One region of the Terribacillus saccharophilus genome, then DNA from elsewhere that is predicted to be linked to it. Evidence: riboswitches for the same ligand, from Rfam matches in the RefSeq annotation. Region 1 holds a riboswitch; each other region holds the start of a gene.
The links. A riboswitch is a leader RNA that binds a small molecule or an ion and turns the genes downstream of it on or off. The one in region 1 is predicted to bind S-adenosylmethionine.

Region 1 (7,651 bases):
CATTCGGCAGACCTGCCAAAGTAATACGTGATTTGACTGAAGCTGATTTCCAAGACATGGAGCGTATACGAATGGAGTATATTAAGAAAAGTAAACAGTATAAAGAAACAATATAAAAAGCCGTTCCTCTCACAGGAACGGCTTTCTTATTATGTGGTCTGCAGTTTGCTTTCCACTCTGTCGACTTTTTGGAATTCCGCAAAGTCATACTTACGTTCAACGTAAATCTGATGCCATAGCATGAAGGCAAGTACAGTCCAGATTTTACGGCTGTAATCCCCTTTACCTTGACAATGTGCATCTAACAGATTCAGGATATAGTCTTTATGCAAAAGATGGTCTGTTTGGCTTTCATGGATGAGTGTCTTCGCCCACCCATTCAATTCATTTTTCAGCCAGTGACGCATAGGTACTGGGAAACCAAGTTTTTTACGATGCAAAACATGATCCGGTACAATACCTTCTACTGCTTCACGAAGTAAGCTCTTCGTTGTGTTGTTGGCGATTTTCAAATCTTCCGGAATCTCGCGGGCAACACGGAATACTTCTTTATCCAAGAATGGTACACGAAGCTCGAGTGAATGTGCCATTGTCATCTTATCTGCTTTTAAGAGAATGTCTCCGCGCATCCAAGTATGGATGTCGATATACTGCATTTGATCAACAAGCGATTCTTTTTTCACATTCTCATACAATGGAGCTGTGATCTGCTGGTAGTGGACCGCATCATTGTATGTTTTCAAAAGCTTCAGCTTGTCTGCATCCTCAAACATTTTAGCATTACCGATATAACGATCCTTCAATGGTGTTGTACCACGCTCTAGGAAGCTCTTACCGCGTACACCTTCAGGCAATATTTTAGCTACTCTTGCAAGCAGTGCTTTTGCAGGTCCTGGAATACTATCGAACATGCGCAAGGACTCAGGTTCACGGTAGATATTGTATCCGCCGAATAGTTCATCCGAACCTTCACCGGAAAGTACAACCGTTACATGTTTGCTAGCTTCCCTTGCAACGAAGTAAAGTGCCACAGCAGATGGATCCGCCAATGGATCATCCATATGCCACATGATTTTCGGAAGTTTTTCTAAGTATTCTTCAGGTGTAATGATATGGGAATAGTTTTCTACGCCGAGTTTCTCAGCTGTTTCTTTCGCCACATCCACTTCGGAGAATCCTTCACGTTCAAAACCGACAGAGAATGTCTTCAAATTCGGATTGAATTGCTTCGCAATGGCTACAATGATGGAAGAATCAATTCCACCAGAAAGGAAGGAACCAACCGGAACATCACTTCGCATATGCTTGCTTACGGAATCATGAAGAACATCCTGGATACGAGTGATCCAAGCTTGCTTGTCCATGATTTTCGGTGAGAATGTCGCATGCCAGTAACGATGGAATTCTATCGGTTCACCTTCACGCTTCACGAAGTAATGACCAGGTTCAACTTTCTTAATACCTTCTGTCATCGTGAACGGTTCCGGTACATACTGGTAGCTCAAATAATGCTGCAGCGCTTCTGTATCGACTGTCTCTGATTCTTCCAGAAGAGTGATGCTCTTCTTCTCAGATGCGAAGAAAATCTCATCATCTGTCTCTTTATAGAAGAGTGGTTTAATACCAAATGGGTCACGTGCTCCGAAAAGTGTCTTCTTCTCTTTATCCCATAGCAAAATGCTGAACATACCGCGAAGCTCTTTGAATGCTTCCGTCCCGTATGTATGGTACATCGCTGCGATGACCTCGGTGTCGGATTCTGTCTTGAACTCAGCGCCTTTTTTCAGCAATTCTTCACGAAGCTCTACATAGTTGTAGATTTCCCCGTTGAAAACCATCCAGATTCTTTCATCATCATAGCTTAATGGCTGAACACCAGCCTCGATATCGATAATACTCAAGCGGCGGAAACCGAATGAGACATGTTCGTCATGATAATATCCTTCATCATCCGGACCGCGGTGCGTGATGATGTTGTTCTGTTGTTTGAATTTATCCTTATCAGCTTGCGTTAATTGTTTTACGTTTTTTCTGATTACGCCAATCAAACCACACATTTAATGTTAGCCTCTCTTTCATTACTTCTAGCCATTAATTATAGCATAAAACAATTCGGTTCTTGAAGGGAGATTATGGGTGCCGACACAAAAAAAGCAAGAGCGAAGTTAACGCTCTTGCCTTCAAGCAGCTTATGCAAATGTATAGCTTTCCAGCTGTACTGCTTTGTCAGTCTGCTCCCAAGGGAAGTTTTTATCTGTACGTCCAAAGTGACCATATGCAGCTGTATCTTTGTAGATTGGCTGACGTAGGTTCAGCATTTTAATGATGCCGGCAGGACGAAGGTCGAATAAATGACGTACTGCTTTCACCAATGCTTCTTCGGACTCTTTACCTGTTCCGAAAGTATCTATACTGATGGAAACTGGTTCAGCAACACCGATCGCATAAGCAAGCTGTACTTCACATTTCTCAGCAAGACCTGCTGCCACGATGTTTTTCGCAACATAACGTGCTGCATAAGCACCGGAACGATCTACTTTTGTAGCATCTTTTCCGCTGAATGCACCGCCGCCGTGACGAGCATAACCGCCATACGTATCAACGATAATTTTACGTCCAGTCAGACCTGCATCACCTTGTGGCCCGCCGATAACGAATCGTCCCGTCGGGTTGATGATGTACTTTGTATTCTCATCCAGCAATTCAGCTGGAACGACAGGTTTGATAACAAGCTCTTTCAAATCGGAATGAATCTGAACTTGCTCCACTTCTGGGTGATGCTGTGTGGAGATGACAATCGTATCAATCCGTACAGGTTGATCGTTTTCATCATATTCTACTGTTACTTGTGTTTTCCCATCCGGGCGCAAGTAATCGACAGTTTCATCTTTCCGTATCTTCGCCAATTGCTTGGATAGACGGTGCGCCAATGAAATTGGCAGCGGCATATACTCCGGTGTTTCATTGCTTGCATAACCAAACATCAATCCTTGGTCACCTGCACCGATTGCATCGATTTCTTCATCCGTCATCAGCCCTTCACGAGCCTCAAGCGCCTGATCGACACCGCCTGCAATATCAGGAGATTGCTCATCGATTGCTGTCAATACAGCACATGTATCAGCATCAAAGCCATATTTCGCACGTGTATAACCAATTTCCTTGATTGTTTTACGCACGATGCTTTGGATATCTACATAAGCGCTTGTTGTAATTTCACCTGCAACGAGTACAAGACCAGTCGTAACTGTCGTTTCACAAGCAACACGGGCATTCGGATCTTTAGCTAGGATTTCATCTAATATAGCATCCGAGATCTGGTCACAGATTTTATCCGGATGACCTTCAGTAACGGATTCTGAGGTAAATAATCGACGATTAGCAGTCATTCTGCCAAATCCCCCTTCAACTACGATTAATACGGAAGTTTTACTCTTTCCAAGGTATGTTATTAAGAAACTTGATAATGGGTGAAGGTTGAAAGAGCACTATCAATAGTATTGCTCTTTTTCAGTTATTAAGCCGTTACATGAAAAAAACCTTCCATCATAACAGAAGGCTGGCTTATTCCCTCTCTTATCGTTCAAGGTATCCCTTGCTCAGGTTGAGCACCATTTCACAAAATGTGACGGTTGCCGGGTTTCTTAGGGCCTGTCCCTCCGCCTACTCTGAATAAGAGTGTTTTCCGTTCGCAACTATGTTATCGGAACAGCCTCCAGAAGTCAACAAAATCATGTAAATACCGACTAAAACTCTCGGGATTATTTACTAATAAAGCACGCACTTATTGATTGCATTTTATAATAGTATGTATTAATATCTTAATGTGTTATACTAATTTAAAACTTCTAAAAAAAGGCGGGATCCAGATGCGAATGATGCACGCGTTAACAGCGCTAGAAGAAATGCGCTCCCAATCCAATGTAAGAAAAAACCTATCCGCGGCTCAGCTGACGGAGGCGGCATTGTCCCGCCAGGAAGCTCGTTTGACAAAGACTGGTGCTTTACGAGCTGCGACTGGAAAATATACAGGCCGCTCACCAAAGGATAAATTCATCGTTAAAGACGAGCTTTCCGAAAACAAAGTAGACTGGGGAATAGTCAACCAGCCTATCAGCGAAGAAACATTCGAGCACTTATTAGGTAAAGTCGTCGACTACTTACAGGCACAAGAAGAAGTATTCTCATTCCAAGGTTTTGCCGGAGCTGATGAACGCTACCATCTTCCTATACAAGTAATTAATGAATACGCTTGGCACAATTTATTTGCTCATCAATTGTTCATTCGTCCGAGCGAAGATGAGCTGGCTGCACATAAACCTGCATTCACTGTCATCTCTGCTCCTGGTGTAAAAGCAGATCCGTTAGTCGATGGTACTAATTCAGAAGCATTTGTCATCGTCTCCTTCAAACAGCGCGTAATCGTGATAGGCGGTACGGAATATGCTGGAGAAATGAAGAAATCCATTTTCTCCGTAATGAATTTCCTCTTGCCGCAGCAGGAAATCCTGCCAATGCACTGCTCTGCTAACGTAGGAACTGATGGTGATACAGCCCTCTTCTTCGGTTTATCCGGAACAGGTAAAACTACGCTATCCGCTGATCCGAACAGACCTCTGATCGGAGATGACGAACATGGCTGGTCTCCTGATGGCATTTTCAATATTGAAGGCGGCTGTTATGCTAAATGCATCAATCTGTCAGCTGAAAAAGAGCCAGAAATTCATGGCGCCATCAAATTCGGTACAATTCTTGAAAATGTAGCTGTTGATGAAGCTGGCATTTGTAACTATGATGATGGTTCTGTGACAGAAAATACGCGTGCAGCTTACCCGATTGATTACATCAAGGGCAGCCTGTCCAAGAGCTTAGCTGGTCATCCAAAAACAATCGTTTTCCTGACCGCAGATGCTACTGGCGTGTTGCCGCCAATCAGTAAATTAACAACCGAACAGGCGATGTACCACTTCCTAAGCGGATATACGAGCAAACTTGCCGGAACAGAGCGCGGCGTAACAGAACCTGAAGCTACGTTCTCGACTTGCTTCGGTGCTCCTTTCCTGCCGCTGGCACCTTCTGTTTATGCAGAGATGCTCGGCGAAAAAATCAGTGAACATCAAGCCGAGGTGTATCTCGTTAATACCGGCTGGACTGGCGGAGACTACCATACTGGTTCCCGTATGAAGCTTGCCTATACAAGATCCATGGTTCAGGCTGCCCTCAGCGGAGAACTGCGTGATACAGAAACTACTCAAGATCCAATTTTCGGTCTGCATGTTCCTGTTTCCATTGCAAACGTCCCAGCAGAGCTACTTATGCCGGAGAATGCATGGGAAGACAAAGCCGCTTACAAATCGACGGCACAAGAACTTTCGGTGAAATTCCATCAGAACTTTTCAAAATTTGATTTCATCGATGATGCCGTCCGCCAAGCCGGACCATTATATAAGTAAAAAAAGAACTGCCCCGAAAGCTGTTATTAGCTTCGGGGCAGTTTTGTTACATTGTCTTTTCAAACTTATCTATATGATGCAATGCACTAGGCAGCACCTTATCTTTCATCATAAAGCTGTATTCAGCATGCTGCGCCAGATGGGAAGGGAACTTTTCGACCAGAACCGGTCCATATGTTTCCATGTAATTGGATTTCTTCTTCAGTTCTGAGATGATGGCATAATAGACGTTCTTTACGATATGCCCTGCCTTGCCTGCTACGAAGTACTGACCGACATACTTCAATTGCTGGACTACACCGCCAGTCTCCTCCATTACTTCCCGCAAAGCCGCATGCTCTGCCGTTTCCCCTTTTTCCACCTTGCCACCAGGGAACTCCAATCCCCGATCCTTATGACGTGTGAGCAACCATCTGCTTCCGTATCTGCAAATCACCCACACATGTTTAGGATGATCAGAAAATGGATGATCGGCGAAAGACATCTTCACTTCATTATTGTAGTAATCTCTGAACGTAATCATCTTCCCACTGCCTTCTTCACATCAAACCTACAAGTATTTGACTGCTGCTATCTTCCAGCCTCCGTCATACAAGAATTTGATCTCGATTGTATAGTTACCGTGCAAATCATCGGTATTGCTTTGTGTAATTGTAACATACTTATCGGAGTCTGTTTCCTCTTTGTATGAATTATCAGGATTGAACCAAGCTGGAGTCTCAGTCGGCAGAATGTACAAGCCATCTTCTTCCTCTGTGAAATAAAAATCAACGATCGGTCCGCTTACATCTCTTGTAGCCACTTCGTCAAAACTTTTTAGTAAATCTTCCTTCGTATTATAATTTAGAACTTTGTAATTTGTATCAATGTCTTGTGTGACTTTATCCATAAACGCAGCTGTCAGCTGTTCAATTTGTTCTTTATCAAGCTCCGGCTGCTCGGCAGCCTCATTTTTTTCTGCGTTTACTTGTTCAGCTGTTACAGCAGATATATTGTCTGATTGGTATGATAGCGCGAATGTAAATGGGACTAGGAGCGTGATGATAGCAGCTATTGCTTTTTTCCAAGTTGGTTGAAGCATAATTAGTCCTCCTTATGTAGTCATGTTATAGGTATTCCTCATCTGCCAGCTTTTAAAACCCCGAATATTTGTAGGATTTTCTTACTGTTTGTCGGTTTCTGACACTTCACTTCAATTTAGTATTTATTTACAAGTGTTACCCCCAAAATAAAAGAGATAAGTTTCATTTGTAAATTTAAGGGAAATAAGCATACGAATTACAAATGGCTTGATGAAGAAATACATACAACACGTCTAACTTAATATCCTCTCTATCTGGCCAATAAAATAATATTGGAGGTTTAGCCTTGAAAAAGAACTGCATCTAAGTTGGTTAATACCATTCATCGCCGAAGCTAAAATCATTCGAAGTAATGGTAATCGTCGAAAACAATTGAAGGATCGGCAATTCACTTCAACAAAAGAGTGGACCTTTTTCTCCCTAGTACTGACGTCTCATTTCCTTCTGGGTATTATGCTCCTCTTTTGTAAACATTTGAAAAAAAATCGTAGTAACTTCTTACTGAATGTAGTTTTTTGTAGGAAATTGTGAAGCAAATTCATGTAAAATACGTAATGAATTGATAAGCTTTCCATACGGACTAATTTTTTACATCTAAAGTAATAAGACATACTCTGTTTCTAATAAGGTAACGGGGTCCGTGAAAAGCAAATTATTTTGGAGGGATTAGATGAAATCGGTAAAACACCTTGGCTGGTTAGTATTAGCACTAGCACTATTTTTAACAGGATGCGGAACAGACAGCGCTTCGACAGACGCTGAAGGGAAAGAGCAACAAGGCCCAACGCCGGAAGAAATTCTGCAAAAATCCGCCGAAGCTAATGAAGACTTGAATAGCTATGATATGGATATGACAATGGATATGGACGTCAAAGCTTCCGGACTGGATCAAACCATGACTACAGCAGCAGACGGTACTATCGTGATGGATCCACTTTCTTCAAAACTTAGCATGGAATCCATGGGACAGCAGTTCGATATGTATATCAAAGACAATATGATTTATATGTATGAGCCCGCATCTGATATGTGGATGAAGATGGATGCTGAATCAGAAATCGGCGCTTCGCTTGGAACTGATCAAGTTGCTCAGCCTTTGGATGAGCAGGTTCAGCA
Region 2 (7,651 bases), 580 kb from region 1:
GTAACGCCATTTGTCTATTTCCGTGATAAGGTACTTGGTGATCGTTCAGATAAAACAATTCGGTATGTGCTTATTGATGAAGCGCAGGATTATTCTGCTTTCCAATTCGCTTATTTACAGCAGGCCTTCCCTAATGCAAGAATGACATTGCTTGGTGATATCAACCAAGCGATACAGGCGCATGCTCTGACTGGGGAAAACGTACTCTCTGGTAATACAGCCGACAGTCATCGAATCGAGCTTTGGCGCAGCTATCGTTCGACAAGACAGATAGTCGACTTCACGAAGGAGCTCCTGGATCACGCTAAGCAAATTCAGCCATTCAACCGGGATGGAGATTTGCCGACGCTGACCAAAGCGAGTGATGATACGGAAAGACGCCGACTAGTCCTGGAGAAAATCCGCTCTTTGCAGGAATCAGGCTATGAAACAATTGCTGTTATCGCTAAGACAAGCAAAGAGAGCAAAGTAGCACATGACTGGATCAAGGAAGAAATGGAAGCTGATCTGATTACAGAGACGACTTCCCAATACAAAAAAGGTTTATCGGTTATCCCAGCTTATTTGGCCAAAGGTATCGAATTCGATGCGGTTATACTGTACGATGTTTCTGATGAGGCGTATGGCCATGAATCGGAGCGCACCTTGCTTTATACAGCATGTACACGTGCGATGCATGAATTGCATATGTACAGTGTCGGTAATTTGAGCCCGTTTATTGAAGCAGCTGCAGATAATACCTATAAAAGTTATTAAAAAAACAGGAATCCACGACGGATTCCTGTTTTTTTAATTTACCATAGACCGATCAGTTTCCACCAAAGTCCGCCAATACCGATCCAGACGATAAGATGGATGATCGAGATGAGGAAGCCAAGTCCCCACCATTTTTGCTGGGTGACGAAGCCTGCGCCAAAGAATACCGGAGCAGGACCGCTGCCATAGTGTGTCAAACAGCCGAACAAGTTACTGAAGAAAGCTAACAGTAGGGCTGACAATAATGGAGGTGCACCAGCTGCTACAACTACTGAAAGGAAGGCTGCATACATAGCACTCACATGCGCTGTGTTACTCGCAAAGAAATAATGGGAGTAGAAGTATACAATCGCTAAGATAAGCAATGCGACAGGCCAGGAAAGTGTGCTTACGACATTCCCCATAATGTCACTGAACCAAGGAACAAGACCAAGTTCGTTCAAGTAGTTGGCCATCATGACAAGGACAGCGAACCATACGAGTGTATCCCATGCACCTTGTTCTTGTTTGATATCAGACCAAGTTAATACCTCTGTCAGCAGTAGAACGACAAGTCCGATGAATGCTGCAGTCGTAGAGCCGATTCCAAAGCTTTCGCCGAAGATCCACAATACAAGGAGAAGCAGGAATACGCCGATCATATACCATTCAGAACGCTTCAGTTTACCCATGCTTTGTAATTTCTCCGTTGCCATTTCAGTAGCCTTCGGTGTCTCCTTGATTTCAGGAGGATACAGCTTAAAGATGACGAAAGGAATAATAATTAAACTAATGATACCGGGCACAATGGAAGCAAGAATCCAGCTTCCCCATGAGATGGATTGTCCAGTAACGCTTTCGGCGGCACTAGCTGCCAATGGGTTTGCTGCCATGGCAGTCAGGAACATCGCGGAAGTTATGCCATTTCCCTGGTAGGATGCAAAAGTCAGGAAGGAACCGATTTTGCGCTCCGTGCCGTCACCGCTTTTAGAACCATAAGAGTTCGATAATGACTGGATGATCGGGAAGATGATCCCGCCTGCACGAGCTGTATTAGATGGCATAGCCGGTGACAAAATTAAGTCACTCCCGATTAAGGAGTAAGATAATCCTAAAGTCTTTTTACCGAATAGACGTACGAACAAATAGGCAATTCTGGATCCGAGACCAGTTTTGATGAAACCTCTGGAAATAAAGAATGCAATAACGATGAGCCAGATTGTACTGTTTGAGAATCCACTCAGCGCTTCCTCTAGACCGAGTGTCTTTGTCAGAACGATAGCCGTCAACGAAAGGATAGCTACACTGCCCATGGGCATCGGTTTAATAATCAGACCGATGATCGTAGCGACGAAGATGGCAAATAAATGCCAGGCTTCTGCTTTAACACCATCTGGTGAAGGGATGAACCAAAGAATTACCCCGATCAATACTGTGATCAGAAGCGGAATCCATTTGACCTCCCGTTTTGGTTTGTTAGATGAATCAGCCATGATGAAGACTCCTTTTGAAAGTAATTAAATTAATAAAACCATAATTATCTTAGCACAAAAATATTGATATGAAAGTGTTCTGTCGATACAGTGCTTGTTTAAAGCTGATTAAAAAAATTTAATAAATCAAACAGATGATAATGATTATAATTTGGTGAAAATAAGCAAAAAAATTACTTCACACAAATTAAGTATCTCAGAGCTACATACCCTGTACATATTTTTAATATGCCAATGTTAATTAAAAAAAATAAATGAGAATAAAAAAAGAATCCGAAAAAATTCGGATTCTGTGTCTAATATTTGTCAATCTCTTGCTAAAAGAGCGTAAACAGCAGCGACATCCTGTTTGCCATAGCCATTCTTTTTCGCTAATGCATACAGTTCTTTAACGCTGTTTGTCATTGGAAGAGGAGCGCCTGCTTCATAAGCTGTTTCGGAAATCTGCTGCAAGTCTTTGTATGCATGCTCCAGAGGGAATTGCGGATCAAAGTTCTGCTGCAGAATCGTATCTCGTTTACCAGCTTGGATATCACTCGTCACTGGTAGAGCGAGCAATACATCCATTAAATGCTCCCGATCAAGACCGACTGCTTCCCCGAAGCTGATTGCTTCAGATAGTCCAGTCAGGGACTGAACAAGCAGCATGTTCACTGCCAGTTTAGTAGATGAGCCATTACCATTGACGCCCATGTGCTGGATGCTTTGTCCCATTTTTTCAAGAAGCGGGGTAATTTCTTTAACATCTTGTTCGTCTCCGCCAACTAGAAAATGCAGTTTACCTTGCTGAGCTGGTGCCTTTGAACCTGATACGGGTGCATCAACAAAACGAATATGATGCGCACGTGCAGCTTCAGCCATTTCTTTTGTGAACGCAGGTTTAACAGTGCTGACATCCACCCATAGACTATTTTCCTTCATGCCGCTGAAAAGGCCATCTTCTCCAGAAGCAACTGCTTTGACAGCAGCTGGATCTGTCAGCATCGTAAATACGATATCTGCTTGTTCTCCGACTTTCTGAGGAGATTCTGCCCAAACAGCACCTTTGTCCAACAGTGTTTGTGCTTTTTCTTTTGTGCGATTATAAACTACTAATTGTTCGCCCTTTTCGAGCAGATTTGCTGCCATGTTTTGTCCCATGATTCCTAATCCGATGAATCCGATCATATGAGCACCATCCTTTTTATTCAGTCAATTCTAGCATACAGAAAAACGGATTGTTTTTAAAAGTCTTTCGCACAGGATATGATACAAAGAAGGAGTGGATAGAATGAAGCTTAGTATATTGGATCAATCCCGAATTAAAGAAGACGGCAATGCGACAGAAGCATTGGAAGAAACAGTGCGGCTGGCGGAGCTCGCTGATCAGCTTGGCTATACGCGTTTATGGGTATCTGAACATCATGCTGGCAGCCTGGCGCATAGCAGTCCCGAACTTCTAATGGCACATCTTGCTGCTAAGACATCTCGTATCCGGATCGGATCAGGCGGTGTTATGCTGTCTCATTATAGTGCCTATAAAGTAGCTGAAAATGCAAGATTGCTCGAAGCACTTCATCCAGGGAGAATTGATCTTGGCATCGGACGTGCCCCTGGTGGGATGCCAGCGGCAAAAAGGGCGCTGCAAGAGCATAAGGCTGTGCCGGAGGATTGGTATGATCGGCAAATACGTGATTTGCTTCATTATTTGGGTATAAGAGAAGAAGAAAAGCATCGGTTCGGAGACTTGGCGGCAATGCCAAACATCAACACTGCTCCGTCTGTCTGGCTGCTTGGCGGCAGTGCTGGCAGTTCGGGTCTTGCTGCATATCATGGAATCGGGTTTGCTTTTGCCCAATTCATACGCGGTGATAAGGATGCAGCGGTGCTGGATGTGTACAAGAAAGCCTTCCGGTTCGGGAATCAGCAGCCGCAAACGATGGTAAGTCTGTTTTTATTCTGTGCCGAGACAACAGAAGACGCAGAAGCTTTGGCCAAAAGCCATGAGGTTGCATCACTGCTTCAGCAACAGGGCAGACCAGTCAAAGGAATGCTGCGTCCGGATAAAGCAGCAGAGTATAAAATGTCTCCTTATGAGAAGGAACTTCTTGAGGACAACCGCCCAACCATGGTAATCGGGACGCCAACTGAGGTGCTGCAGCAGCTTGCAGAGCTGGAAGACTACTACGACGGGGATGTTGAGTTCATGCTCACCAGTCCAGTTTATGAAGAGAAAGCAAGACAGAATGGGTTTCGTCTTTTGATGGAGGCATATAAGCATCGGGCATAGCAGTTATTCTGTTTGAATCAGACACTGCTAATCTGGTATAGTAGGAAGTACAATTCATAAGAAATCTTATAACGAGTGGTGGAGGGAAAGGCCCGATGAAGCCCGGCAACCCACTGCAGGAGGGCAGTCCTGCAGGAAGGTGCTACGACCTGCAGCAAAAGCTGCGTGATAAGATGACGACGGCTGCAATACAGAGCTTCTTCTCATCGAAGAAGCTTTTTTAGTAGAATCGATGTGTCGTTCGGTGGGATTTCCTATGTGCAAAAGGAGTAATAACAATGAAATATGCATACTGGCAGCCAGTTTCTAGCAGCTGGCTGCGTCATGTGGAGGATGGAGGACCGCTAAGCCTGTCAGATGTGCAGAAAACTGCGCATACGGCTGAGAACTTAGGTTTTGATGCGGTCTTCTTGCCTGACACCTACCTATACCAAGGAAAAAATGCTGATCAGCAGCTGAACTTTTGGGAAGCCGCTGGCGCTATTGCAGAGGCAACCGATAAATTGCACATCATGGCAGCAGTCCGGCCAAGCATCGATCAGCCTGTAGAAGCAGCGAGACAGGCAGTAATGATTGATCAAATTAGTAACAGCCGTTTTTCACTAGCGGTCGTTTCTTTCCTGCGCGAAGAGGAGCAAAAACGCCTAGATGGTGATGTTGCGGGATCAGAGGATTTCTATATGCAGACAGAGGAATTCTTTGAAGTGCTGCGCGGAGTTTGGACAGCTAGCAGTTACACATATGATGGCTTGTACTATCAAGTAAACCATGTCGATTATTTACCGGCAGGCAAAAGCAAAGAGATTTCGCCGTTATATGCTGGTGGAGAAAGCGATTATTTGCGGCAGACTATTGCCGAGACATGTGATGCATATGTCATGAAGGGCGGCACCGTACAAGAAGTGGCCAGTATGATCGCTGATATGCAGATCCGCCGTGAAACAGCCGGAAAATCTCCATTTACCGAATTCGGCATGACAGCATATGTTATTTGCCGTGAAACGGAGGAAGAAGCTTACCAGGAATGGGAAAGAATTACCGGCGGAGATTACGAATCATATGTAACAGAGGAAGAGCTGGCACAAAAAAGCAAGATTAGTGACGATGCAGTTTCTGCGAGAGGGCTGCGGCCGCATTTGGTTGGTACCCCGTTACAAATTGCCCAGCGGATACTTGCATACGAACACGCTGGTGTGAGCCTTCTGCTTTTACAATTTTCACCGCATATGCAGGAGATGGTACGATTCGCAAACGAAATCATGCCACTAGTCGAGGAAATGCGCGATAACTCTATCTGATTGGAAATATACGGTAGACAAGCCTGAAGATATCGCTTACATTAGTAAAAAAGGAATAAGTATGGGGGCAAAACATGGAGCTATTGACGATTTTCGATGAGCAGCATCGGGAGCTTGGGGTGAAAGAAAGAGAGGAAGTCCATCGTGATGGAGACTGGCATGAGACTTTTCATTGCTGGTTCGTGGAACATGATGGTACAGAACTATACATTTATCTACAGCAGCGTTCTTTCAATAAAAGCGAATTTCCCGGGAAATACGACATTACCGCAGCTGGTCATCTGGAAAGCGGCGAAACGCCTGTGGTCGGAGGCTTACGTGAAGTGCAGGAAGAATTAGGTGTTACGCTTCAAGAGAGCGATCTTTTTTATAAAGGAATCATTCAAGAAGAATTATTCGCTAAAAATTTAATTGATCGGGAGTTCTGTCACCAATTCTTCTACTATCTAGAGGAACTGCCGGATATCCTTTTAAACGAAGAAGTGGAACAAATCGTACGAATGCGTGTAAATGATCTGGAAAAGCTTGTCGAGGGAAAAGCGGCAAGCGTAGAAGCGGATATTGTTGCGGGAGCACCACGTCAGCGAATCGAGGTAGCCCACGAAGCACTTTGTCCTCATCAGCTTGTTTATTACCGAGAAGTACTCATGATTTGCCGTACATAGTAAAAGGAGCAGCGTAATGCTGCTCCTTTTCTGTGTCCTTAAAAAGCCCAGTTACCATTTACGAAGATGGCTTCCGTTGTTCCATCTGGCGTTTCGCCTGTGATGGATAATTCCCCGGAACCAACCATGAAATCGACATGCGTCAGACTGTAGTTAAAGCCGATTTCCATCAATTCTTCTTTTGATTTATTGCGAGCATCCTTCACGCACATGCCAATTGCTTGTCCAAGAGCCAAATGACAGGAAGCATTCTCGTCGAATAATGTATTGTTGAACACAATTCCAGACTGTGAAATGGGTGATTGGTGCGGTACTAGCGCAACTTCTCCAAGGAATTGTGCCCCTTCGTCAGTTTCTAGCAAGTTCTTCAATGTTTCATAGCCCTTTTCCGCTGTGAAGTCTACCACTTTCCCATTCTCGAAGGTAAGAGAGAAGTTCTCAAGCAAAGTACCTGCATAATTCAATGGCTTCGTGCTGCTAACTGTTCCATTTACTCCTGTCTTTACAGGAATAGTAAATACTTCTTCTGTAGGAAGATTAGGGATATATGTAGAGCCATCTTCTTTCATAAATTCGGCACAAGTCCAGAAGGAATCAGGATGCAGTTCAATCGTTAAATCAGTTCCAGGACCCGTATAATGCAACTTGCGATAATCACGTGCATTTAAATGGTCAGCATTCTTTTTCATAGCTGCAACATGCTGTTCCCACAGCTCGACTGTATTTTCCTGATCAGAGCGAGTCGTAAAGAAGATAGCGTCCCATAGCTTATCGATAGCTGCCTGACCTTTTGAGTCAGGGAAAACAGATTCTGCCCATTCTACAGTTGGGACCGAGGCAATCAGCCAGTTTACACGGCCATTCGTTTTATGAGCTTGATAGCCTTGTCTGGCAGCGCCCATAGCTTTCGTGTAACGTGCAACTCTAGCAGAATCAATGCCCTCAAATAGAGATGGATTCGGTGTTTTGAGCTCAAGGAAAGCTGTGTCCGCTGCTGCTAGTTCTTCATACACACGGCCGCGGAATGGAGTGAAGTAATCCAAATCATCTTCTTTTGCAAGCTTCACTTTTGCTTTTGTAATGTTATCATCCTGATAATCGACAATAACATCCCGTAAGCCAGCTTCATATGCTTTTTGAGCTACCACCTTTGTAAAAGGAGCAGCAGCTAGATCAGCTACAATCATCAAA
Region 3 (7,651 bases), 1.5 Mb from region 1:
GAGAATAGCGATAACTCCGCAGATTCCTACTAGAATTGGATAAATACAGTATGGGATTATACTGATCGGAGATATTCCTGCTACAGTGGCGGCTGCTAAAAATTGGGCGCCATATGGCAACAGACCTTGGATAGAGCTAGAAAAAAGATCTAATATACTAGCTGATTTTTTTGGCTCAATACCATATTTATCAGCAATATTTTTAGCAAGTGGTCCAGTAATCAGTATAGATATCGTGTTATTAGCAGTTGATAGATCTGTAAGACTAACTAGACCTGCTATGCTAAATTCAGCCCCTCTTTTGGATTTAATTCTTCGAGTTGCGAGTTGAAGAAGAAAGTCAATTCCTCCATTAAATTTAATAACCTCAACCATTCCAGCTATTAATATTGCCAGGAAGGCAATTTCATACATGCCGGCCATTCCATCTCCAATTTGTTGAATCAAACTCAGGAAGTGATAGCTTCCATCCAACAATCCAACAGCACCAGCAAGTACAATTCCCAAAACCAAAACAAGGAATACATTTATACCAATTAATGCAAAAACAATAACTAAAATATAGGGTATGATTTTGATCCAACTATAGCTTAAGTGTTCAACTTGTCCAGATTCTCCTAATGTTAAAAAGCCTAAGATAATACATGTTACAATGGCTGCTGGTAACACAATCCAGAAGTTAACTTTAAATTTATCCTTCATCTCTGCGCCTTGTGTTCGAACCGCAGTTATTGTTGTATCCGAAATAAACGATAAGTTATCTCCAAACATAGAACCACCAACAATAGCCCCCATTACTAACGCCATAGAAAAATCGGTCTGTTCGCTAATTCCAACACCAATTGGTGCCAATGCAACTATCGTTCCTACCGATGTACCCATTGACAACGAAATAAAGCAAGCTATTACAAATAAACCTACAACGAGAAGATTTTGAGGTATTAGTGATAAAGTGAGGTTAACAGTAGATTCTACCGCCCCCATACCTTTTGCAACCTCAGAAAATGCTCCCGCTAAAAGAAATATAACAACCATCAACATTACATTTGGATTTCCTGCACCTTTGGTGAAAATATCTACCTTTTTAGTGAGCGATTCTTTTCTATTCATCGCCAAAGCTACACCTGCTGAAATTGTAATAGCTACTATGACAGGGAAGGTATAGAAATCACCTGTAATAATTCCTGATCCAATAAATAAAATTAGAAAAACAACAAATGGGATCAGAGCCCATGGATTTGCCTTCTTCATTGTTCCACCTCTTTTGATATTTACTGCAAAAAAACCTCTTCTTATATTAATTAAGAAGAGGTTTTATAACTATAAAACACTCTTCTTATCTATCAAGCCTCAGCTTTCTGGATTTGGCACAGCAACTTAAAGAATTAAGTTCCGCTGCCGAGATTTCGCGGGGCCAGTCCCTCCATCTCTCTTGATAAGAAGATAATATATTTTTTGGCGCAATAAAGAGGATTATACACACTGCCCATATCTTTATCAACTGATTTTTTGATTTGTATTATTTTATTAATCTATCATAATACCATCCATCATTCGAAGATTGGTGACACCTCAATTATCTGGTTTACTCGTAACACAGAAAAAGTATAATGATAGTGAGATGAACAAATTACAGAAATTGGAGGGATTAAAGTGGCGAAACCAACGCTTTTAGAAGAAAAATTTGAAAGTAAAGAATTGAATAGTTTACTCCAATGGCGTGTTGAACCTCAAAAATGGTTTATTGATACACAGAGCTCTCAATTAGTTTTAAACACTGATCCGAAAACAGATTTCTGGCAAAAGACACATTATGGATTCGAAAATGATAACGGGCATTTTCTTTATATGAAAACCGAAAAGAATTTTAGAATGACCACTAAGGTGAAGGCACAGCCAAATGCAAAGTATGACCATGCAGGGTTGATGATTCGCTATTCAAAGGATGTATGGGTGAAAACTTCTTTAGAATATATAACTAATAGTTTGAGTAAGTTAGGCGTCGTAGTTACAAACCAGGGATTTTCTGATTGGTCAACACAATATGTACAGGATAAAGATATCGACTTATACTTTCGTATATCCAGGATTGCTCAAAACTGTTATATCGATTTCTCATGGGATGGCGAAGAATGGATGCAAATGCGAATTGCTCATTTGGACATTCCGGATGACTCCCCTATTTCAGCTGGATTATTTGCTTGCAGCCCTCAAGGAAAGGATCAAACAGTACGTTTTGATTTTCTTACTATTGAAGAACTATCTTCTGATCCAAACGAAGCTTACTTATAATCGAAACAAATTGTATTCTCATCCTGCTGCCAAATGGCAGCTTTTTTTCGTCCACGAACTTACAGCATCTATGAGAATCGTAGAGCCTTGCCATTTACAAGAAGATGCACTTCTATTATAGTTATTACAGAGTTTATATATCTTTAATTAAAGGAGATGCTAAGATGAATCAAAAATCACAAAAGAAAATCAACAACTTAGAAAATATAGAGAGAGTTCCAGCAGATAAATTATTTGAGCTAATACCTATTAAGAAAGACGACAGCGTTCTGGATCTTGGAGCTGGTACTGGTTATATTTCTCTTTCTATTGCTGATCGTGTGAAAACGGTATTCGCCTTCGATTATGATGAAGATATCCTTAAACACTTGGACACAGTAGCAGAGGAAAGAGATATTACTAACATTAAAACTGTTGCAGGAAACTTTAAAGATATTCCATTAGAAGATCATAATATTGATATAGCTATTGCTTCGATTTCTTTGCATGAAGTTCAGCCCCTTGCAACAGCTTTGAAAGAGATTCACAGAACCTTGAAACACAAAGGCTTGTTCTTATGTATTGAATTAGAAAAGACTGAAGCTTCGACTGGACCGAGAGTTTCTTCTGAAGATATGGAAACTGAAATCCTTGATGCTGGCTTCTCTGTAGTTGATAAAATTTATCCGTCAACTAAAATTGCAAATCAGCCTGTTTATATTATCCTCGCTCAAAAAAGTAAATAAATAAGAACGCAAAGACCGTTACTAGAGCGACTTTTAAAACTAAAGAGAGTAAAAAAGACAGCAATTATTTTAATACGCTGTCTTTTTCACTCTATGTTTCATGCAAATTATCTTATCTAGCTTTGATTTACTCTTAGTGAAAAAACCAAACCTAACTTTTTACTCGCAATCAGTTGGATGATCTGACCGTTAGGCTGCTTTACTTTTTTATACCAGCTGCAAACAAAGGACCATTAACTGTAATGGTTGTCAGGATACGAGCCATTTCTTGAGGAGATTCTTTCCTGCCGCTGTTCAACCATTGTTGAACTACTCCCAACATTGCATTTCCTAAATAAGAAGACAAATATTGTCCTGGAACAAGGAGACTTTCTTCCTTTACAAAAGCAAATGGATTATCACCATAAAGTGTTTCCCACATAAATTCCTTTAGTCTTGCTTGAAATGAGAGGTCCCCTTTTGGACCTAATACAGCTCTCATAATATCGCTATTTTCATTAAGATATTCGAATACAGAAACTGTATGCGGGAATGGCTGCACAGCCGCAGATTCTGTTTTAAGTGAAGTCATAACACTTGGGAATTTTGTTTTTACAATACTGGATAACTCCAGCATAATTTCTTCTTCACACTTCTTCATTAAATCAAATTTGTCTTGATAATGTGCGTAAAATGTTCCTCTATTAATCTTCGCTTTTGTTGTTATATCTTTAACTGTAATTGCCTCGAAGCCTTTTTCATCGATTAACTTTATGAGTGCATCTCGAATGGATTCTTTAGTTCGTATTACCCTTAAATCAATATTACTGTCAGTCATGTAAATTCCTCCTTACTTATCCAACACAATTAGTAAAGGTGTCCCGTAACCAACACATCTACCATATCTGACTATTGTATAGTATCTAATTCCTACATATAATTTAGAACGTAATAAACAACACGGTGTTTATTTATTATTATAAAGTATCCGCTAGGAGGCGTTCAATAATGTTTAGAAACAAACTACTATTCTTATCACCAATAATTGCATTGGTTATAATATTTATTTTTTCTCTGACACTTATTCCATCAGTCCAACCAGAACCAAAAAATCTACCAATTGCAATCGTAAATGAGGATGCAGGTGTTGATATCCCGAATCAGTCAAAACTGAATATGGGTCAATCAATAGTGGAAATGATAAAAGAAAATTCAAAAGTAACAGCAGATCAAGAAGATCCTGCTGTTAAATGGATTGAAGTAAATAACGCTGAGGAAGTCCAAAAAGGATTAACTAACCAAAAATATTATGCAGCTTTGGTTATACCGAAAGATTTTAGTGAAAAGCAGTCTTCCTTACAAACTTCAACGCCTTCATCACCTGAAGTCGAGATATTTATTAATCAAGGTATGAATACAATGGCGTCAACGATGGCAGGACAAATGTTGAATGGAGTTGTAGACAACCTAAATAACACTGTTCGCACACAACTACTAGATGGACTAGAACAACAAGGCGCATCATTATCAACTGAGCAAGCTAAAGTTCTGGCTTCTCCTATTGCAAAGAAAGTCACAAATGTTAATGAAACTGGAACTAATAGCGCAAATGGGAATGCTCCTACTTCTTTATTTCAACCTCTTTGGATTGCTAGTATAGCAAGTGCTGCTATTGTTTTCATCTCTCTTAGAAAAGTAACCACAGCTAATCGAAAAGAGAACTTGGCAGTAAAAGTGGTTCAAATTCTAACAGGTGCGGTTGTAACTCTTGTCGTAGGATTTGGTTTAACTTGGCTAGCTGATAAGATGGTAGGACTTCATATTCCAGACTTTACAAGTACAGCGTTATTCTTATCTATCACATCACTCAGCTTCTTCCTAATGATTTCAGCTGTACTTTCTTTAACAGGACTTAAAGGTATGCCTATTTTTATCCTAATGCTTTTCTTTGGTGCACCATTGCTAGCAATGGCTCCAGAAATGATGTCACCATTTTATCATGACTGGATCTACTCTTGGCTGCCTATGCGATTCATGGTAGAAGGATTACGAGAGCTGCTCTTTTTCCATTCAGGATTAACTTGGAACTCTGTATCTACCCTTGTTTGGATCGGAATAGTGGGTATGGTAGTGATACTGGCATCCGCTTTGAGGTTTAACACAAAAAAAGGACAAATACAAAAGGAAAATAAAAAACAAGCCGTTTCCTAATTGGAAGCGGCTTGTTTTTTAAGAAAAGCAATTATTATAGCTAGATTAATAAACCTTGCATGTAAAAATACTTCTTAAATATCAAGTTTCCTTGTACTGATCCCTTTCACCATTTCTGGATCGCGGTGTGAAAAGAACAGACTTTGTTTTGTATCCAATTCCGTTATGCTAGCAATATCTTCTTTGTTTAATTCAAAGTTAAAGATATCGAAGTTCTCAAGTATTCTTTCCTTACGAACAGACTTCGGAATAGCGACTACTCCTCTTTGTGTCAGCCAACGAAGAATTACCTGAGCAACAGATTTATTATACTTCTCAGCAATTGTGGCCAAGACCTCGTTCTCGAACATGTTATTTTTTCCTTCAGCAAACGGTCCCCAAGATTCTATCTGCACGCCGTTTTCTTTCATGAAGTCATGACTTTCTAATTGCTGGCAGAACGGATGTGTTTCCACCTGATTTACTGCAGGAACGACTTCATTATGAATGATTAAATCAATCAGGCGGTCAGGTTGGAAGTTACTAACTCCTATTGCTTTCACTTTACCTTCCTTATACAGTTCCTCCATTGCGCGCCAAGACCCATGAACATCCCCAAATGGCTAATGAATTAAATACAAATCGAGATAGTCCAGTTGCAATCTATCCAATGATTTGTTGAATGCTTTCTTTGTACTCGCGTAACCAGTATCCTGCACCCAAAGTTTTGTCGTAATAAACAAATCTTCCCTTGCCACACCACTTCGTTTGATTGCTCGGCCCACTGCTTCTTCATTCAAATAAGAGGCAGCCGTATCAATTAGACGATAGCCTGCCATGATAGCATCATAAACAGCTTGTTCACATTCATTTTGATCTTGGATCTGAAATACTCCAAATCCTAGGACAGGCATTTCCACACCGTTGTTTAATTTTACTTTTTGCATATAAGATCCTCCTAACTCAAACTTTGTTCCATTATATCTGTCTTTATATACCACCCGATTCCTTTATTATGCATTAGTTGATTACTAAGCAGGTATCCCATTCGTGTCAGATAAATGCCTAATCCTCCCACCCAACTCCACTAGTATTAAACAAATTAAAAAGACACTCACAGGAGTGTCCCAGATTGTAATATTGAGGTTAAGAAACTATTGTAAGATCACCAATTAAGTCACTAAAATCATGATTAATGATCTCGACTAATTTAAATTCCTTGTTCTCATATTCAAATTTTAAAATACAGCAATTCCCGATTTTATTTTGCTGTACGATAGTACTTGTATGTTCCCAATATCTCATAAAATTCCGGCATGCTGCCCCATGAGATACGGCTAACACAACTTCGTTATCTTCTTCCATGATTTTTTGACAAGCAGCTGCCATTCTTTCTTGCAATTCTTTTTGATCTTCACCACCATACTTCACAAAGAAATCATTATAAGGCAGCGGCGGATTCAAATCCTCACTTTCCCCTTCAAACGTTCCGAAATTCCATTCCTTTAATCCTTTTAATCTTGTATATGGCATATCTGTTACTAGTTCTAACGTGTCACTTGCCCTTTCGGACGTCGAACTGTATGCATTATCGAAAATAATATTGCGCTCTTTAAAATACTTACCAGCAGTCTCTGCTTGTTTGACTCCTAATTCTGTCAGTGGTGAATCGCACCACCCTTGGACTTTCTTTCTTTGGTTAAACAATGTTTGTCCATGCCTCATTAGATATAATGTCTTTTTCATCTGTATCCTCCCTTGCACTGTTAGAAGAATATTGAGATACAAAATGCACTTCAATGCACTCAGATTCGGTTACCTTTTATTCTTATTTAGAATAAGAACTATAAATACCAATTAAAAGTCATTCTATAGTGTTTCAAGTTGAATCATGCAGTTCGTTCTTTTACGAAGAAAAAAGAACGCTACGAATACTCTTGCGTTCCTTTTTATACAATCATTATTTTAAAAATGTACTCTTACAGTAGTGTTTGAGGATGTGATAGCAATTACTATTCATCTAAAAGGAAACTCTTTAAAGTGTCAAAAGTAACATGCTCATCACACCCATTTACCATCAGCATGATTTCGTCACCATCCTTCACATTCAAATCCATCACTCTCATAAGCTTTTTTCCATCACTGGATATTCCGCTTTTAGAAAGAATTACATCACTAGTAAAGGAACACGCTTTATCAACAAATAGTGCAGTGTTCCTTGCTTGCAATCCTCGGTGAAGTTTCACTGTTACCTTTGTGACCAGCATGGTTTCCACCTTCCTTAGGATATTTCTGTAATTATGCCAAGCTGAACAGCCGCTTATTTCGTATTAAAAAGGATGTCCCAAAGCCGAACAACGGGACATCCTCTAAGATTGGAAGTTACATATATTACAACGTACTGTTATCGATAACAAAGCGATACTTCACGTCTGAAGCAAGAACGCGTTTATAGGCTTCGTCGA

Region 2: another riboswitch for S-adenosylmethionine. It lies ahead of GZ22_RS14115 (LLM class flavin-dependent oxidoreductase); the one in region 1 lies ahead of metK (methionine adenosyltransferase).
Region 3: another riboswitch for S-adenosylmethionine. It lies ahead of GZ22_RS09690 (Na+/H+ antiporter NhaC family protein); the one in region 1 lies ahead of metK (methionine adenosyltransferase).

The regions. Positions count from the first base shown of each region.
Region 1 covers NZ_CP008876.1:3,394,864-3,402,514, reverse strand. Annotated here, with positions in the region: gene GZ22_RS16935 (gamma carbonic anhydrase) at 1-116, shown strand, start outside; gene asnB (asparagine synthase (glutamine-hydrolyzing)) at 150-2,057, opposite strand; gene metK (methionine adenosyltransferase) at 2,190-3,389, opposite strand; SAM riboswitch class I at 3,574-3,679, opposite strand; gene pckA (phosphoenolpyruvate carboxykinase (ATP)) at 3,876-5,453, shown strand; gene ytkD (RNA deprotection pyrophosphohydrolase) at 5,500-5,976, opposite strand; gene GZ22_RS16910 (hypothetical protein) at 6,004-6,534, opposite strand; gene GZ22_RS16905 (DUF6612 family protein) at 7,206-7,651, shown strand, end outside.
Region 2 covers NZ_CP008876.1:2,815,226-2,822,876, forward strand. Annotated here, with positions in the region: gene helD (RNA polymerase recycling motor HelD) at 1-756, shown strand, start outside; gene GZ22_RS14100 (anion permease) at 795-2,228, opposite strand; gene GZ22_RS14105 (NAD(P)-dependent oxidoreductase) at 2,535-3,395, opposite strand; gene GZ22_RS14110 (LLM class flavin-dependent oxidoreductase) at 3,499-4,497, shown strand; SAM riboswitch class I at 4,561-4,672, shown strand; gene GZ22_RS14115 (LLM class flavin-dependent oxidoreductase) at 4,776-5,795, shown strand; gene GZ22_RS14120 (NUDIX hydrolase) at 5,870-6,460, shown strand; gene GZ22_RS14125 (aminopeptidase) at 6,499-7,651, opposite strand, start outside.
Region 3 covers NZ_CP008876.1:1,901,508-1,909,158, forward strand. Annotated here, with positions in the region: gene GZ22_RS09690 (Na+/H+ antiporter NhaC family protein) at 1-1,251, opposite strand, end outside; SAM riboswitch class I at 1,334-1,442, opposite strand; gene GZ22_RS09695 (DUF1349 domain-containing protein) at 1,654-2,292, shown strand; gene GZ22_RS09700 (class I SAM-dependent methyltransferase) at 2,457-3,017, shown strand; gene GZ22_RS09705 (TetR/AcrR family transcriptional regulator) at 3,217-3,834, opposite strand; gene GZ22_RS09710 (YhgE/Pip domain-containing protein) at 4,005-5,207, shown strand; partial or broken gene GZ22_RS09715 (aldo/keto reductase) at 5,282-6,133, opposite strand; gene GZ22_RS09720 (histidine phosphatase family protein) at 6,333-6,932, opposite strand; gene GZ22_RS09725 (HPr family phosphocarrier protein) at 7,199-7,453, opposite strand; gene GZ22_RS09730 (NAD(P)-dependent alcohol dehydrogenase) at 7,578-7,651, opposite strand, start outside.